One region of the Desulfonatronum zhilinae genome, then DNA from elsewhere that is predicted to be linked to it. Evidence: predicted binding sites of a transcription regulator. Region 1 holds the regulator's gene; the other holds the start of a gene.
What was found. Region 1 encodes sigma-54, which starts transcription at its own class of promoters, with help from an activator protein. Its sites were predicted from a motif close to CTGGCACGGNNNNTGCTT; they were not measured.
Positions count from the first base shown of each region.

Region 1 (4,211 bases):
CCACGCCTTCGGAACTGCGTCCGACCACCAGCACGATCCTGTCCAGCCCCTCCAGCTTGCCGTGGGGAATGGCCACTCCTTCGCCGATGCCCGTGCTCCCGAGACTTTCCCGGTCCTTGAGCACCCGAAAGGCCGCCTCGGCATCCAGACTCGGCACGTTTTGGGCCAGCACGGCGACCAATTCCGCCAGCACTTCCGTCTTGTTCCTGGCTTGCAAATCGGGGAGCAGCAAGTCCTTGCTCAAGAAATCCTTGAGGACCATCGACTAGATACCCGGGTCGATCAGACCGAAATCGCCGCTTTTCCGGCGGTAGATGACGTTGACGCGCTCGATGTCCGCGTTGAAGAAAACCAGGAAATCGTTGCCCAGGGCTTCCAATTGCATGGCCGCCTCGTCCACGGACATGGGCTTGGGCTCGAAATTGTCGGTTTCCGTGATGGTCTGGGCCCGCTTGCCGGTCTCGTCCTGGGTAAAGGTGATCACGTCCACCCGCGCGGACTGGCTCTTCTGACCGCGACGATGGTCCTTGTTCTTCTCTTTGGTCTTGCGCACCTGAGCCTCGAGCTTGTCCAGGACCAGGTCGATGGTGGAGTACATGTCCTCGCTTTCGGTGGTGGCGGAGAAATGCATGTCCTTGCCCGTGAGGATCACCTCGGCCATATGCCGATACTTTTCCACGGAAAGGTTGACGGCCAGTTCGCCCTGATCTTCAGGACGCAGGTAACGGTTGATTTTATTGAAACGCTCGCCGGCGTAGCCCTTGAGGTGATTGGACGGCTCGAAATTCTTGAAAGTAAAAGTTATTTCCATGCGACACCTCCGAAGTAAAACGGGTTCTGGGTTGGTTTGAGGTTGTTCGCTCCGTTGGGAGCATCCGGGATGGCTAAAAAATGGCCTTGCGCTTGGAAGACGACTCGATGTTCAACGCCATGCGGTACTTGGCCACGGTACGGCGGGCGATGTTCACGCCCAGGGACTTTTTCAAAAGTTGCGAGATCAGTTCGTCGCTGAGCGGACGCTTGGGGTCCTCTTCGGAAATCAGCTTCTTGATCTCCGCCTTGACGCTTTCCGAGCCGGCCTCCGACCCGTCGTCCATACCCAGGGCGCTGTTGAAGAAAAATTTCAGTTCATACGTTCCATGGGGCGTGCTCATGTATTTGCTGGTCGTGATCCGGCTGACCGTGGACTCGTGCATGTTGATGTCCAGGGCCACATCCTTGAGGATCATCGGCTTCAGATGCGTCACCCCATGGCGAAAAAAATCAATCTGGAACCGGACGATGCTTTCGGCGACCTTGTGCAGGGTCCGCTGGCGCTGGTACAGGCTTTTCATCAACCAGTGAGCGGATCGGACCTTTTCCTGAATGTAGTCCCTGGTCCCCTTGTCGTGAACGGACAGCTCCTTGGCGTAGGCCTCATTGACCATCAAACCCGGTATCTCGTCCTCGTTCAGAACCACGATGAAATCGCCGCCGTGCTGGAGGATGTAAACGTCCGGGCTGGTGAACTGAGGATCATCGGAGCCGAAGCTCTTGCCGGGCATGGGGTCCAGGCGCTGGATGCAGTCCAGGTAGTGTTTGATTTCCTCCATGGAGAGCTTGAACTTCTTGGCCAACGGCTTGTAGCGACGTTTTTCCAGCTCCTCCAGATGATCCTTGACCAGGGAGACCAGAATCGGGTCGTCCAGCCCCAGTTCGTCCATCTGGACCAGCAGGCACTCCCGCAGGTTCCTAGCGCAGACCCCCACGGGGTCCAGGCGTTGCATGATCCGCAGGATCCGCTCCGCCTCCTCCGTCTCGCAGCCGGCCATGGCGGCGATGTCCTCAATGGATTCGCAAAGATACCCCACGGCATCCAGGTTGCCAAGGATCACCTCGCTGACGGCCAATTCCCGCTCCGACAAGGCCGAAAGCCGCAACTGCCAGGAAAGATGGCCGATCAGCGTGGACTTGCCGGCCAGCCGGGCCTCGAAACTCATGCCCTCTTCCGGGACTTCCCAGTCCCGGCCCTGGATCTGTCGACTGATGCTGGAAAATTCTCCCAGGTAGTCCTGCCACTCCGAATCGTGAAGCTGCCGGGGCTCCTCGACGTTGACGGACTGGAACCGATCCTCGGCAGGGTCTTTTATCGGGGTCTCCACCGTCTCATCGATGCCTTCCGGCGCGATCTCCAATACGGGATTCTCCAGCAATTCCTGCTGGATGCTTTCCACCAGCTCCAGCCTGGAAAGCTGAAGCAGCTTGATGGCTTGTTGCAGTTGGGGGGTCATCACCAACTGCTGCGTCAACTTCAGTTGCTGGCGCAGTTCAAGAGCCATGTCGCGTTTTCGCCTCCATGACCGGGCTGACCGGTTGGAACGCCAATCCCGATTGTTGATCAATCATAAGCAAAAGTCCTCACCGAGGTAAACTTTCCGAGCGATGGAATCGGCCACGATGGCTTCCGGAGACCCTTCAAAAATGGCCCGTCCTTCGAAGACGATGGATGCTCTGTCGCAAATCTTCAGCGTTTCGCGGACGTTGTGATCCGAAATCAACACACCGATCCCCCGCTCCTTGAGGGACATCACGATCTCCTGGATGTCGTCCACGGCCAGGGGGTCGATACCCGCGAAGGGTTCGTCCAGCAACATGAATTTCGGATTCCGGATCAGGGCCCGGGCGATTTCCAGACGGCGGCGCTCCCCGCCGGAGAGAAACATGGCCTTCTGGTCGGCCAGTTTGGAGATGCCCAGTTCCTCCAGCAGGGCCTCGGCCTTTCTGCGCTGCATGGCCGGGGTGAAGTCCGTGTACTCCAGGATGATCCGCAAATTCTGCATCACGGTCAGCTTTTTGAAGACCGAACTCTCCTGGGGCAGGTAGCTCAGCCCCAGCCGGGCCCGCTCATGCAGCGGCCAAGTGGTGATCCGCTTTCCGTCCAGGTCCACCACCCCGCTGGTGGGCTTGATCACCCCGACCAGCATGTAGAACGTGGTGGTTTTCCCGGCTCCGTTGGGACCTAAAAGGCCGACGATCTCCCCCTGCTCGACCCGGATGGAAATATCCCGGACCACCTCTTTCTGGCCGAAGCTTTTGCGCAGACTCTTGCCGGAGAGAAGGGCCTTCACCGCGCCCCCTGTTCCCGAGGCAAAAGAAACATTCCTTCCACTCGACGATCGGTGCGTCCCTGCACATCCACCTCTCTTTCTTCAACATTGAGCGTGATCACGTTGCCTTCCAACCGGGTCCCGCCTTCTTCCACCCGGGCGTTGCCTTCCAGACGCAGGACGCTCTGGTCCACCCAATAGGTGGCCATGTCGCCGTGGCCGACACGGTCCTCGTGCTTCAGAAAGACCTGGCCAAAAGCGATCATTTGTTCAATGTCCACTTGAGCTTCCATGTCCTGTTCCGGAGCCATGCCCTCGGGTCGAGCCTCCCGGGGAAGGGTTCGCAAAAGCACTACCAGCCGCTCCGAACGGAGCTGAAAATTCGGCCTGTCCACCCGCACGTCCCCCATGAACTCGATCTGGTGATCGCGATGGGAGTAGCGCAGCCGCTCGGACGTGATCCGCGTCGGGATGGCCTGCTCTTCCGCCGAAGAACTCCAACCCGGAAACAGGAACAGCGCCACAAAAACGACCGGAAACGTGACCCGCAAAAGCCGGGTCAATGAAAACCGAGTTTCCATCTACAACCCGTGTCCGAAACTGTCTTTGGCAATGATCACTTCCACTCCGCCCTCGGCGTTGACCACCCAGGTGTGCAGGTCAACGTCGCCCCGCTTCGAGCGCAATTGCAGTCCTTGGCGGTCCAGGAGGATGTCACCGTGCAGAAAAATGGTTTCATCCACCTGAACGAAAACGGCCTCGTCGGAATTGAGATACGTCGGACCATATTCCATATGCACTCCGGACCAAAGCCGGATATCGCTGGTGGCCTGATCCACCTCCCCCAGGGGGGCGCTGACGATCACGGGAATGTCCCGACCATCCAGACTTTTTACGATGGTCGGGGCGTTGAGCAACACCATCTGTTGGCCTTGGTCGTAGGACGCGGACAGAGCCCGCAGGGTCCACAGGGTTCGCCCCTCCTGGCCCAGGCGCATCTCCACCCCGCTCATGCTCACGTCCGTGTCCGCTCCGCCGGCGATGGGACCGACGGTACGCCGCTCCTCGGGTGCATCACCGGAAAAGAAATATAAACCAAGCACGAACAGGATCAACGCTCCGGCA
Region 1 is NZ_FXUJ01000008.1:101,590-105,800, reverse strand. Features, by position in the region: gene AC559A_RS08530 (PTS sugar transporter subunit IIA) at 1-262, opposite strand, end outside; gene hpf (ribosome hibernation-promoting factor, HPF/YfiA family) at 266-811, opposite strand; gene rpoN (RNA polymerase factor sigma-54) at 885-2,318, opposite strand; gene lptB (LPS export ABC transporter ATP-binding protein) at 2,382-3,107, opposite strand; gene AC559A_RS08510 (LptA/OstA family protein) at 3,104-3,667, opposite strand; gene AC559A_RS08505 (LptA/OstA family protein) at 3,668-4,211, opposite strand, start outside.

Region 2 (4,211 bases), on a different contig from region 1:
GGATGCCGACGAACATGCCTCGAATCCTGGTCGGCGTGGCCAACGTGTGCAGGACCAGGCGCATGTCCCGGCTGCTTGCGGACAGAATTTCGGGCCGCCCTCGGCGCAGGATTCTGGAGAAGGAGTAGTCGTCGATGAGCCCGTCGACCTCCCGGTCCAGGAACGCAGCATACTCCGGAGGGTCACAAAACGCTCCGGCAAAGGAATGGTCCGGCTGCACCAGAAAAAAGGAAACCGCCCGCAGGTCGATCAAACCACGGGCCTTTTCGGCGATTTCCTTGAGCACGGCATGCTCATCCGCGACCTGGAGCAAGGGCGTCTCGAAATGTCCCAGACCGGCGGCCATTTCCAGCGCCTCCACGGATTGGCGGCGCTGTTCGCGTAAAAAATGAACCTCGGTCTCCAGGATTTGGATACGGTCTTCGTTTGACTGCATGAGGTTCACCTAGCCGCCCAGGAGAAATACGTGAAGAATATCCGCGACCTGGCGATCGGCCTGCCGGACCAGGGGACCGATGTCGCAGGGGGACATGCCGACCAGGTCCCAGGCCGAGTCGGAGAGCGAAGGAAGCACCCCCTGACCGCTGGCGCCGACTCCGACGGCCACGGCCAGGATATTGGCCAGATGCACGATGCCGGCCTCAAGCGGCACGGAGGCCTGCTCCGGAGCATGATGAAAGCGAATCATTTCCGTCAGGCTGTCCGGCAAGCGCCACTTCCGGCAAAGCATCCCTCCGACCTGGGCATGGTCAAAGCCGAGTAATTCTTGCTCCACCTGGTACAGGGGAGCACCTTGGGTCCGGGACAAAAACATGACCTGGGCGCATGCTCCAGGCATTTTGCTGAGCATGACCAGCCAGCCCAGATCGTGCAGGAGTCCACCAGTGAAGCAGCGCTCCCGCGAAGCCCCCCGTGCATGAGCGGCGATCAGGCCGGCATATACCGCTGCGCTGACGCTGTGCTTCCAGAACTGCTTCATGTTCAGCGTCGCCACGGGAATGCCTTCAAAGGCACTGACCACGGAAAGACCCAGGGCCAGAGAAGACAATTCCCTGGTACCCAACAAAGCCACGGCTCGGGAAATGGAATCGATCCGGGACGGAAACGCGTACAGCGGGCTGTTGACCAGCTTGAGCAGTTTCGCGGACAGGCTGCTGTCCTTGCTCACCAACTCGGCGATATGAAAGGCGGAGCTGTAAGGCGACTCCAGAACCTCCATGATTCGCCCGTATACAGCAGGCAAAGTGACCAGTTTCTCCTGGATCTGAACCAACTTTTCGGCCGCCTCTTCGCCATCTTCGGACCGCGTGACACGATGATCCGGCGCGGGGAGCTGACCCTCCATACATCGTTCAGGTTGCTCGCCCGCGGCCAGTTCCAGGGCCGCCCGTTCCACCGTGACGCGGACGATTTCCCGTATCCCGGGATGATCATCCGTCACGCAACGCAGGAACGGCTCCAGCAGCAACCGGCTTTGTTCCAGATACTCCGGACCGATCTCGTTCACCCTGGCCGCGTTCGCCTGGTCCTGGTCCAGACCGAGAATATCCACCCGCCGGACTCCCCAGGCCTTACCGGTCTTGATATGACGATCCTGCAACACCATACCCTGGGGCAACAAAAAACGCCCATCCGAGGTCACGAGATCAGCTCCTAAAATCATACCCTCTTCAAGGCATTCAACGCCGACCCATCCCATGCAAAAAACCCCTGCGGTGCTTGATTGTTTGCTTACGGTTACAAAAAGAACCGGCCCCCCGACAATGGCATGGTCCCTGGCCACGATGACCACGATAACCACGCTCGAATGGAAAGAATGTAATTCATATCGATCTCCCTGTCTCCTGGCAAAGAAATCCCGACCATGAAATTCTCGCCATGGAAGCGACGCCGTTTTATCGGCTCATCAAGAACGAAGCGAATCGATGGTCCAAAACTTGCTTCGCTCCGGCAATGGACCTGTTCTCCTTTGATCCCAGGATTTATCTCAGCTTTTTTCTGACGCTGTTCCGAATCAGCCTGATCGTCTTCATGCTGCCGTTTTTCGGCGGGGAAAACATTCCCCTGCCGGCAAAGGCGGCCTTGTGTTTGGTCCTGGCCCTGGGGCTTTGGCCGCACCTGGCGTTTTCAGCGGACTATTTCCCGGCCCACCCCATCATGATCGCCTTGATGATCCTGGGCGAACTGATCTTGGGGCTAGCCCTGGGGCTGATCGTTCGGGTGCTGTTCGCCGCCATCCAGACCGGCGGGCAGTTGATCGGCTTTCAGATGGGCTTTGCCATGGTCAGTGTCGTGGACCCCAGTTCCGGGGTCAGCATGGCCGTGACCGCCCACTTCCTGTACATGACCTCCCTGCTCATTTTTCTAAGCCTCAACGGGCACCTGCATCTGCTCCACGCCCTGACCCACAGCTTCACTCTTGTTCCTCCGGGCGGGCTGTTGCTCACGCCGGCACTATCTGAACAAATGATCCGCTTTTCCAGCCAGATATTCATCCTGGCGGTCAAGATTGCCAGCCCGGTGATGGTGGCCCTGTTTCTGATCGACCTGGCCCTGGGCCTGGTGGCCAAGGCCGCGCCGCAGATGAACGTGATCTTCGTCGGCTTTCCCCTGAAAATCGCCGTGGGATTTCTGTTTCTCGGCACCATGTTCACAATCATGGGGCTCTACGTGCAGGACTTCATTCTGATGCTCGGCTCCATGTTCCAGGGCGTCATGCTCAGCGGACGCTGAGCGTTTCCCGCGTTGCTTCACGCAACATAGACTAAACGAAGAGGAGCTAAAGGCCGGACCATGCCCCAGAGCGATCCGAGTAGAACCGAAGAAGCCACCCCGAAACAGCGCGACAAGGCCAGGGAAAAGGGCAATGTCCCCAAAAGTCAGGAGTTGCCCAAGGTCACGGTGCTGCTGGGAGGCTTTCTCGCCCTGCTGTTCATGATCCAAATCATGGTCAACCAGATGAACGACCTTTTCGTCTGGACGTTCAGCCAAAATCTACTCACTGAATTCACCCCGGAAACCGTCTACTTGCTCTTCCAGACGGTCTCCTGGCGTATCGCGGTGATGGTCCTGCCGGTGATGTTCACCTGTGCGCTGGTGGCGTTCCTGACCGTGCGCCTGCAAGTCGGCCATCTTTGGACCTTGAAGGTCTTCGAACTGTCCAACTTTTGGAAAAAACTCAATATCGTCGCTGGTATAAAGCGACTATTCATCAGCACCCAGACCGTGGTCCGCCTACTGCGCAGCCTGTTCATGGTCATTGTCGTGGGGTTCGCACCTTACCTTGTACTGAAAATGGAATCCCCGAATTTCATTCCTCTCTTTTATCAGGACGCACTGACCGTAGCCAGCTACATGCTGATCACCGGCGCGAAAATGGTCATCTACGCCCTGATACCCATGCTGATCATCGCCATCGCGGATTTGGCCTACACCCGCTGGGATTACGAGGAAAACCTGAAAATGACCAAAGACGAGGTCAAGGACGAACGGAAGCAGGCCGAAGGCGATCAAGCCATCAAGAACAAGCAGCGTCAAAAAATGATGGCCGTGATGCAAAAGCGGATGATGGAGAGCGTGCCCAAAGCCGACGTGGTCATCACCAACCCGACCCACCTGGCCATAGCCCTCCGCTACAACCCGCTGGAGGCCCCGTCGCCCATGGTCCTGGCCAAGGGAGCGGACTTCATGGCCGCGAAAATCCGGGAGATCGCCCAGGAGCACAACATCCCCATCCGGGAGAACAAGCCCCTGGCACAGGCCTTGTATAAAAGCGTTGAGGTCGGCCGGATGATCCCCGAGGAACTGTTCCAGGCCGTGGCCTCCATCCTGGCCCAGTTGCCAAAATTCCGGCGCAGGTAATCGCCGGGCAAAGAGAATCCGACGAGTTCCACTCGCAACATGCTGAAAGATTACCGCAAACAGAGCATCCTGCCCTAAAGGACGAGCGTCAAAACCATGGCTCAAGCCGCGATCAGCCTCAGCAATATCGACTACTCCCGTTTCTCCGGATACGGGAACATCTTCCTGGCCGGCGGCGTGGTGACCATTCTGTTCGTGATGCTTATCCCCATGCCCACGATCATCCTGGACGCCATGCTCACCCTGAGCATCTCCCTGGGATTCGTGGTGCTGCTCTCGGCCATGTACATGCGCTCTCCCCTGGAATTTTCGATCTTTCCCTCCCTGCTCCTGGTGACCACCCTGCTCCG
Region 2 is NZ_FXUJ01000007.1:131,884-136,094, reverse strand. Features, by position in the region: gene AC559A_RS07980 (response regulator) at 1-436, opposite strand, end outside; gene AC559A_RS07975 (HDOD domain-containing protein) at 446-1,642, opposite strand; gene fliR (flagellar biosynthetic protein FliR) at 1,954-2,733, shown strand; gene flhB (flagellar biosynthesis protein FlhB) at 2,794-3,861, shown strand; gene flhA (flagellar biosynthesis protein FlhA) at 3,958-4,211, shown strand, end outside.
Region 2: a site for sigma-54 is predicted at 1,764-1,781, ahead of fliR (flagellar biosynthetic protein FliR). Genes of this name have one in related genera too.